DNA from 2 places in the Streptomyces sp. GL_141 genome. Region 1 is predicted to be linked to the other one. Evidence: riboswitches for the same ligand, from Rfam matches in the RefSeq annotation. Region 1 holds a riboswitch; the other holds the start of a gene.
The links. A riboswitch is a leader RNA that binds a small molecule or an ion and turns the genes downstream of it on or off. The one in region 1 is predicted to bind cobalamin.
Positions count from the first base shown of each region.

Region 2: it holds a riboswitch for cobalamin, as region 1 does, so the genes downstream of both, AC3IX6_RS11570 (ribonucleoside-diphosphate reductase subunit alpha) here and AC3IX6_RS10530 (energy-coupling factor ABC transporter permease) in region 1, are expected to answer to the same signal.

Region 1 covers NZ_CM174402.1:2,508,013-2,511,809, forward strand. Annotated here, with positions in the region: gene AC3IX6_RS10515 (MFS transporter) at 1-133, shown strand, start outside; gene AC3IX6_RS10520 (flavodoxin family protein) at 145-861, opposite strand; gene AC3IX6_RS10525 (hypothetical protein) at 858-1,004, opposite strand; cobalamin riboswitch at 1,290-1,483, shown strand; gene AC3IX6_RS10530 (energy-coupling factor ABC transporter permease) at 1,513-2,208, shown strand; gene AC3IX6_RS10535 (energy-coupling factor ABC transporter substrate-binding protein) at 2,208-2,546, shown strand; gene cbiQ (cobalt ECF transporter T component CbiQ) at 2,550-3,299, shown strand; gene AC3IX6_RS10545 (energy-coupling factor ABC transporter ATP-binding protein) at 3,305-3,797, shown strand, end outside.
Region 2 covers NZ_CM174402.1:2,738,034-2,741,830, reverse strand. Annotated here, with positions in the region: gene AC3IX6_RS11570 (ribonucleoside-diphosphate reductase subunit alpha) at 1-1,398, opposite strand, end outside; cobalamin riboswitch at 1,557-1,685, opposite strand; gene AC3IX6_RS11565 (GNAT family N-acetyltransferase) at 1,752-2,249, opposite strand; gene AC3IX6_RS11560 (CstA-like transporter-associated (seleno)protein) at 2,337-2,534, opposite strand; gene AC3IX6_RS11555 (carbon starvation CstA family protein) at 2,531-3,797, opposite strand, start outside.

The DNA.
Region 1 (3,797 bases):
CGCGCTCACCGCCGGCCTCCTCGCCACCCACTTCGGCGCCCGTACCGCGCTCTGGACCGTCTGCGCCGCCGCCCTCCTGCCCCCGCTCTACCTCTTCTCCACCAAGGTGGGCCGCCACCGCGACCTCATCTGACGGGACCGAGCTCAGCGGTGCTCGGGGTTCTCGAAGTCGAAGCGGCAGCCGGCGTCCCACTCGGAGCGCTGGTTTCCGTGGGCGGGGATGCCGCCGGTGTCCTTGAGCATCCTCGCCAGGTGGAGCTGGTTCCAGGTCATGAAGGTCGTGTTGCGGTTCGTGAAGTCGTTGTCCGGCCCGCCGGAGCCGGGGTCGAGGTACGACGGGCCCGGGCCGGCCTCGCCGACCCAGCCCGCGTCCGCCTGCGGCGGAATGACGTATCCGAGGTGCTGGAGGCTGTACAGGACGTTCATCGCGCAGTGCTTGGCGCCGTCCTCGTTGCCGGTGATCAGGCAGCCGCCCACGCGACCGTAGTAGGCGTACTGGCCGAGCTCGTTGAGGATCGACGAGCAGGCGTACAGGCGCTCGATCACCTTCTTCATGACCGAGGAGTTGTCACCCAGCCATACGGGCCCAGCCAGCGTGAGGATGTCTGCGGCCATGACTTTCGAGTAAATGACCGGCCACTCGTCGGTCTCCCAGCCGTGCTCCGTCATGTCCGGCCAGACGCCGGTCGCGATGTCGAGGTCCACTGCCCGGAGTACCTCGACCTGGACACCCTGACGCTGCATGATGCCGGTGCTGATGTCGATCAGGCCCTGCGTGTGGCTTCGTTCCGGCGACCGCTTGAGGGTGCAGTTGATCACCACGGCACGCAGGTCGTCATGAGACATGGCGTTGTCGGTCATCGTCGTGCTCCTCCCATCGCCGCACGGCTCTTGTCGATCAGGCCCTCGGTGTCGCCGGGCTCGGGCGATCGCTTGAGCGTGCAGTTGACGTGCACGGCGGTCAGGTCGGAGTGGTCGAGGTCGTGCGCGGGATCGGTAGCCACGCGTCCAGCCTCACCGGGGCCCGGCGGGCCCGCCACCGGGCCGCACCCGTCCGGGCGCACCCCGGGGGCGGGGGCCCCGGACCGTCCGCGGGAAGCAGCCCGGCCGGAACAGGGCGGCGACGTGTGGCGGCCGTTCTCCGGCGGCCACGGACATCCGGAACTCCCCTTTCAGGCGGGGACATTGGGGCGGACAGCGACAGCACGGGCACGTGGCGTGACGCACAAGCGGAATCCGGTCACCGCCCGGCGTGATTGGGGCGGGTTGTTACCGGTCCGTGCGGCCGACTAGGGTCAGCGGGCCTTGGTGTTCGGGAAACCGGTGGGAAACCGGTGCGGCCCTCGCCACTGTGATCGGGAAGTCCGGCTCCACTCCTGCGGGAAAGCCACTGGGCTGCGCGGGAGGTTCCGCGCTGCCCGGGAAGGCGGAGCATGGACGTCAACCCGTGAGCCAGGAGACCGGCCGGGGCGCGTTGTCCATCCACGAGGTGCTGGAGAGGTCTCCCTACTCATGCATATAGCCGAGGGGTTCCTACCCCCTTTGCACGCGGTCGCCTGGGGCGCCGTGTCCGCCCCCTTCGTCGTCCACGGCGTCCGCGCGCTCACCCGCGAGGTGAAGGCCAACCCGGAGAGCACGCTGCTGCTCGGCGCCTCCGGGGCCTTCACCTTCGTCCTGTCCGCCCTGAAGATCCCTTCCGTCACGGGCAGTTGCTCGCATCCCACGGGCACCGGACTCGGGGCGATCCTGTTCCGGCCGCCGATCATGGCGGTGCTCGGCACGATCACCCTGCTGTTCCAGGCCCTGCTGCTGGCGCACGGCGGGCTCACCACCCTCGGCGCCAACGTCTTCTCGATGGCCATCGCCGGCCCGTGGGCGGGCTACGCCGTCTACCGGCTGCTGCGGAAGTTCGCTCTCCCGCTGATGGTCACCGTGTTCTTCGGCGCCTTCTTCGCCGACCTGGTCACCTACTGCGTCACCAGCGTGCAGCTCGCCCTCGCCTTCCCCGACCCGGCCTCCGGATTCGCGGGCTCGCTCGCGAAGTTCGGGGGGATCTTCGCGGTCACGCAGATCCCGCTGGCCGTGAGCGAGGGGCTGCTGACCGTCCTCGTGATGCGGCTGCTGATGGCGTCGAGCAAGTCGGACCTGGTCCGGCTGGGCGTCGCGAAGCTGACGGCCACCCGTACCGGAGAGAAGGCGGCGGCCTGATGAGCGGCATGTCGAAGAACGCCAAGATCAACACCCTGCTGCTGCTCCTGGTGGCGGCGCTGGCCGTCCTGCCGATCGCCCTCGGGCTGGGCGAGGGCAAGGAGGAGCCCTTCGCGGGCGCCGACGCGCAGGCCGAGGCGGCGATCACCGAGCTGAAGCCGGACTACGAGCCCTGGTTCTCCCCTCTCTACGAACCCCCTTCGGCCGAGATCGAGTCCGCGCTGTTCGCCTTGCAGGCGGCGCTGGGAGCGGGCGTGCTCGCGTATTACTTCGGCGTCCGCAAGGGCCGCCGCCAGGGGGCGGCCGCCGCCGCTGCCGCCACCGCCCCGGAGGCGTAGGCGGTGCTGCCGATCGACGTGGCCGCGCACGGCAGTCGCTGGCGCGGCAGGCACCCGCTGGAGAAGGCCCTGCTCGGAATCGGGCTGACGGTCACCGCCGTGTGCCTGCCGCCCTGGCCGGGCGGGCCGCTGGTGGCCGCCGCCACCCTCGCCGTGCTGCTCGGCCCGGCCGGGGTGGCCGGCCGGCAGCTCTGGCGGGCCTTCCGGATCCCGCTCGGCTTCTGCTTCACCGGGGCGCTGCCCCTGCTGTTCGCGGTCGGCGGCCCGGCGGGGCCGGTGTCCCTGGCCCCCGACGGCCCCCGGCTCGCCGCCGAACTGCTGCTGCGCACCTCGGCTGCCTCGCTCGGGCTGCTGCTGTTCGCCTTCACCACCCCGGTCTCCGACGTACTGCCCCGGCTGGTGCGGGCCGGGGTGCCGGCCCCCGTGGTGGACGTGGCCCTGGTCATGTACCGGATCGGCTTCCTGCTGCTCGACTCCATGGCGCAGGTCCGCCGGGCCCAGGCGGCCCGGCTCGGGCACACCAGCCGGGCGGCGGTGTGGCGCTCCCTGGCCGGGCTCGCCGCCACCTCCTTCGTACGGGCCTTCGACCGCGCGGCCAAGCTCCAGGCGGGTCTGGCCGGACGCGGCTACGACGGCGCGCTGCGGGTCCTCGTACCGGAGGCGGCCCTGTCGTGGCGCTTCCTGACGGCCACCGGCGCCCTGCTGGCGGCCCTGATCACCCTGACCCTCACCCTGAAGGGGCTCTCCTTGTGAACCCGGTGGCGACCCCCCTGATCGAACTGTCCGACGCGGGCTACGCCTACGAGGACGGCCCGGCCGTCCTGACCGGCGTCGACTTCGCCATCACGCCGGGCCGGGCGCTGGCCCTGCTGGGCCGCAACGGCAGCGGCAAGACCACGCTGATGCGGCTGCTGAGCGGCGGCCTGCGGCCCGGCGCGGGATCGCTGTGGCTGGACGGCACGGAGGTCTCGTACGACCGGGCCGGACTGACCCGGCTGCGCACGTCCGTCCAGCTGGTGGTGCAGGACCCCGACGACCAGCTGTTCGCGGCCTCGGTCGAACAGGACGTGTCCTTCGGCCCGATGAACCAGGGGCTCCCCGCTCCGGAGGTCCGCGCCCGCGTGGACTCGGCCCTCGCCGCCCTGGACATCACGCACCTGCGGGACCGCCCCACCCACCTGCTCTCCTACGGCCAGCGCAAGCGCGCGGCGATCGCGGGGGCGGTCGCGATGGCTCCGCGGGTGCTGATCC
Region 2 (3,797 bases), 230 kb from region 1:
CACGACGAAGGCGCCGAGGTTGACCGAGCCGAGGTTGCAGACGGCCGTCTCGCCGTCGTTGGTGACCTCGATGATCTCGGTGCAGAGGTTCGAGGAGTGGACGACGGTGCCCGGCTCGGCGGTCTGGTTCGCCGTGCGGTTGGAGGCGTCCTTGAAGGTCATCCAGCCCTGGCCGGTCTGCGCGAGGGTGCGCATCATCCGGCCGTACAGGTCGCGGGCGGGCATGGACTTGCGGGCCAGGCCCGACTCCTCGGCCTTGCGGTACGCGGCGTCGAACGCGTCGCCCCACAGGTCGACCAGCTCGGGGACGTCGGCGGGGGAGAACAGCGACCAGTCGGCGTCGGCGTTCACGCGGCGCATGAACTCGTCCGGCACCCAGTGGGCCAGGTTCAGGTTGTGGGTGCGGCGCTGGTCCTCGCCGGTGTTGTCGCGGAGCTCCAGGAACTCCTCGATGTCCGCGTGCCAGGTCTCCAGGTAGACCGCGGCGGCGCCCTTGCGGCGGCCGCCCTGGTTCACGGCGGCGACGGAGGCGTCGAGGGTCTTCAGGAACGGCACGATGCCGTTGGAGTGGCCGTTCGTACCGCGGATCAGGGAACCGCGGGCGCGGATGCGGGAGTACGAGAGGCCGATGCCGCCGGCGTGCTTGGAGAGGCGCGCGACCTGGTGGTAGCGGTCGTAGATCGAGTCCAGCTCGTCCAGCGGGGAGTCCAGCAGGTAGCAGGAGGACATCTGCGGGTGGCGGGTGCCGGAGTTGAAGAGGGTGGGGGAGGAGGGCAGGTAGTCGAGGCGGCTCATCAGCCGGTACAGCGAGGCCACTTCCTCGACGGCCTGGACGCTCTCGTTCTCCGCGAGGCCGCAGGCCACGCGCAGCATGAAGTACTGGGGGGTCTCGATGACCTGGCGGGTGATCGGGTGCCGCAGCAGGTAGCGGCTGTGCAGGGTGCGCAGGCCGAAGAAGCCGAAGCGGTCGTCGGCGCCCTCGGCGAGCGCGTGCCCGACCAGCGCGTCGAGCCGGTTCGCGTGCAGGCGTACGAAGTCCGCGGTGCGGTCGGCGATGAGCCCCTCGCGGTGGCCGACCTCGACGGAGCCGGAGAAGGAGGTGGAGCCCTGGCCGGCGGCCTCGTCGCGGACGGCCAGCGTCAGCAGGCGGGCGGCGAGGCGGGAGTAGGCCGGGTCCTCGGAGATCAGCCCGGCGGCCGCCTCGGTGGCGAGCGTACGGAGCTCCGCCTCGTCGGCGGCGGCGCTGCGGCCGCGCAGCGCGGCGGCGGCGACCCGGCCGGGGTCGGTGTCGGGCAGGTCGGCGGTCAGCTCGGTGAGCGTGCGCAGGAGCGCGGCCCCCGGACCCTCGTAGGCGGACGGGTCGGACTCGGCGCGCGGTGCGGAAGGCGCGATGGTCACGGGGGGAGCTCTCCCTCGCTCGGCTCCGGGAACACCGTTGGTGCGGGGCGCGAGGGGGCGCACGTGGGGGCGCGTGCCTGGCAGGGCAGTGCGCGTGCGCCACGTGGCGTCCACCGGCCCAACCGCGAGGCCCGGACGTGTCTGCACCCGGATCGGTCGAGCCGGGCGCACTGTCGACAGGTCCTCGGACTTGCGGATGCACCGAGCGGATCGGTGCATTTCATACCGTTGCGGGACAGTTCCGGATTCTCACCGGATTCCCCTGCGACGACAGCGAGCACGAGCATACATGTGGGGGCCGGTGCTCGCGGTAGCCCCCACATGTTGTGTCGCTCCTCGCGGGCGGTGCACCGCTAGAGCTCCAGGCGGTAGGTGAGCAGGGGGAGCCCCGGAACCGGGTACCAGTCCCGCTCGGGCGTCCGTACGAAGCCCAGCCGGTCGTAGATCCGGTGTGCCCCGAGCATCTTCTCCGTGGTCGACAGCACCAGGTGGCGCACGCCCTCCAGCTCCCGGGCGCGGCTCACGCAGGCCCGTACGAGGGCTTCGCCCGCACCGCGTCCGCGCGCCGCGGGGGAGACGGCCAGCATCCGGAACTCGGCCTCGCCGGGGCCCGCGATATCGCACAGCGGGCTGCCGGGAGGCGCGAAGGTCACACCGCCGAGCAGCGTGCCCTCGTACTCCGCGACGAGCACCTCGCCGTCGGGGGCCCGGCCGGCGACGTCGCGCAGCCGGCTCAGGTAGGGGTCGTCCTCGGAGAAGTCGAGCAGTCCGTCGTCGAGGTACGCCCGTGCGGTGATCTCGCCGAGCTCTTCGTATTCGGCGGCCGCCGCCGTCCTGATGATGATGTCCATGGCACCGAGTGTGCGCCAGGGCAGGAAAAGGGGCCGCCGCGTTCCGTCGGGTGGACGGAACGCGGCGGCCCTTTGCGGCTCAGCGGTTCAGCAGCAGCGGAACCCTTCGCGCGGGTCGCCCTCGCGGGCGTCCGTGCGGGCCCGTTCGAAGGCCCGGCGCGACTGGACCTCGGCGTCGGGGTCGTGCGTACGGGCGTGGGCCACGTAGTGGTCGTAGGCCGCCTCGCCCGAGAACTCCCGTACGAAGAACCGGGCCCGGCCCAGCGCGTGGCGCAGCCGCGTCACGCGGGTTCCCGTACGGAGTCCTGCACGCGGCCGCCGCCCGAGTCGAGGCCGGCGGCGGCGAGTTCCGCCCGCTCCTCGGCGGTCGGGATCAGACCGGCCGGGGCGACGATCTTGGACTCGGTCCACGGGAACTCGACCATGGTGACCGACTCGGGCTTGCGGATGGCCTTGAAGCAGGTCCGGGCGGCGTCCACGAGCACGATGATGATCAGCAGGGCGAAGAACACGGACAGGACGCCGTCCACCGTGGCGTTGGTGACCACGGTGTGCATCTCGTCCATGTTCTTGGCGGGCTTGAGGACCTTGCCCGCGTCGATCCCGTCCTGGTAGACGTCCCGCTGCGCGAAGAAGCCGATCTTCGGGTTGTCGGAGAAGATCTTCTGGTAGCTGGCGGTGAGCGTGACGGCCAGGTCCCAGGCCAGCGGAACGCCCGTCACCCAGGCCCACTTGAGCCGGCCGGACTTGATCAGCAGGGTGGTGCAGACGGCCAGGGCGACCGCCGCGAGCAGCTGGTTCGCGATGCCGAACAGCGGGAAGAGCTGGTTGATGCCGCCCAGCGGGTCCTTGACGCCGACCCACAGGAAGTAGCCCCAGCCGCCGACGACGACCGCGCTGGCGAACCAGACGCCCGGCTTCCAGCTGACGTCCTTGAAGGACCTGTGCACGTTGCCGAGGGTGTCCTGGAGCATGAAGCGGCCCACGCGGGTGCCGGCGTCGACCGTCGTCAGGATGAACAGGGCCTCGAACATGATCGCGAAGTGGTACCAGAACGCCTTCATCGCGGTGCCGCCGATGACAGCCGAGAAGATCTCCGACATTCCGAGTGCGAAGGTCGGGGCGCCGCCCGTACGGGACAGCAGGCTGGTCTCCTCCACGTCCTTCGCGGCCTGGGTGAGGGCCTCGGGGGAGATGGCGAAGCCGAAGTTCGTCACGGCCTGCGAGGCCGTCTCGACGGTGGCGCCGACGACCCCGCCGGGGGAGTTGATGGCGAAGTACAGGCCCGGGTCGATGATGCAGGCCGCGATGATCGCCATGATGGCGACGAAGGACTCGGTCAGCATCGCGCCGTAGCCGATGACCCTGACCTGGGTCTCCTTCTGGATCATCTTCGGGGTGGTGCCGGAGGAGACCAGGGAGTGGAAGCCGGACAGGGCTCCGCAGGCGATGGTGATGAAGACGAACGGGAACATCGAGCCGGCGAAGACCGGGCCGTCGCCGCGCGAGGCGAAGTCGGTGACCGCGGGCATCTTCAGCGTCGGCATG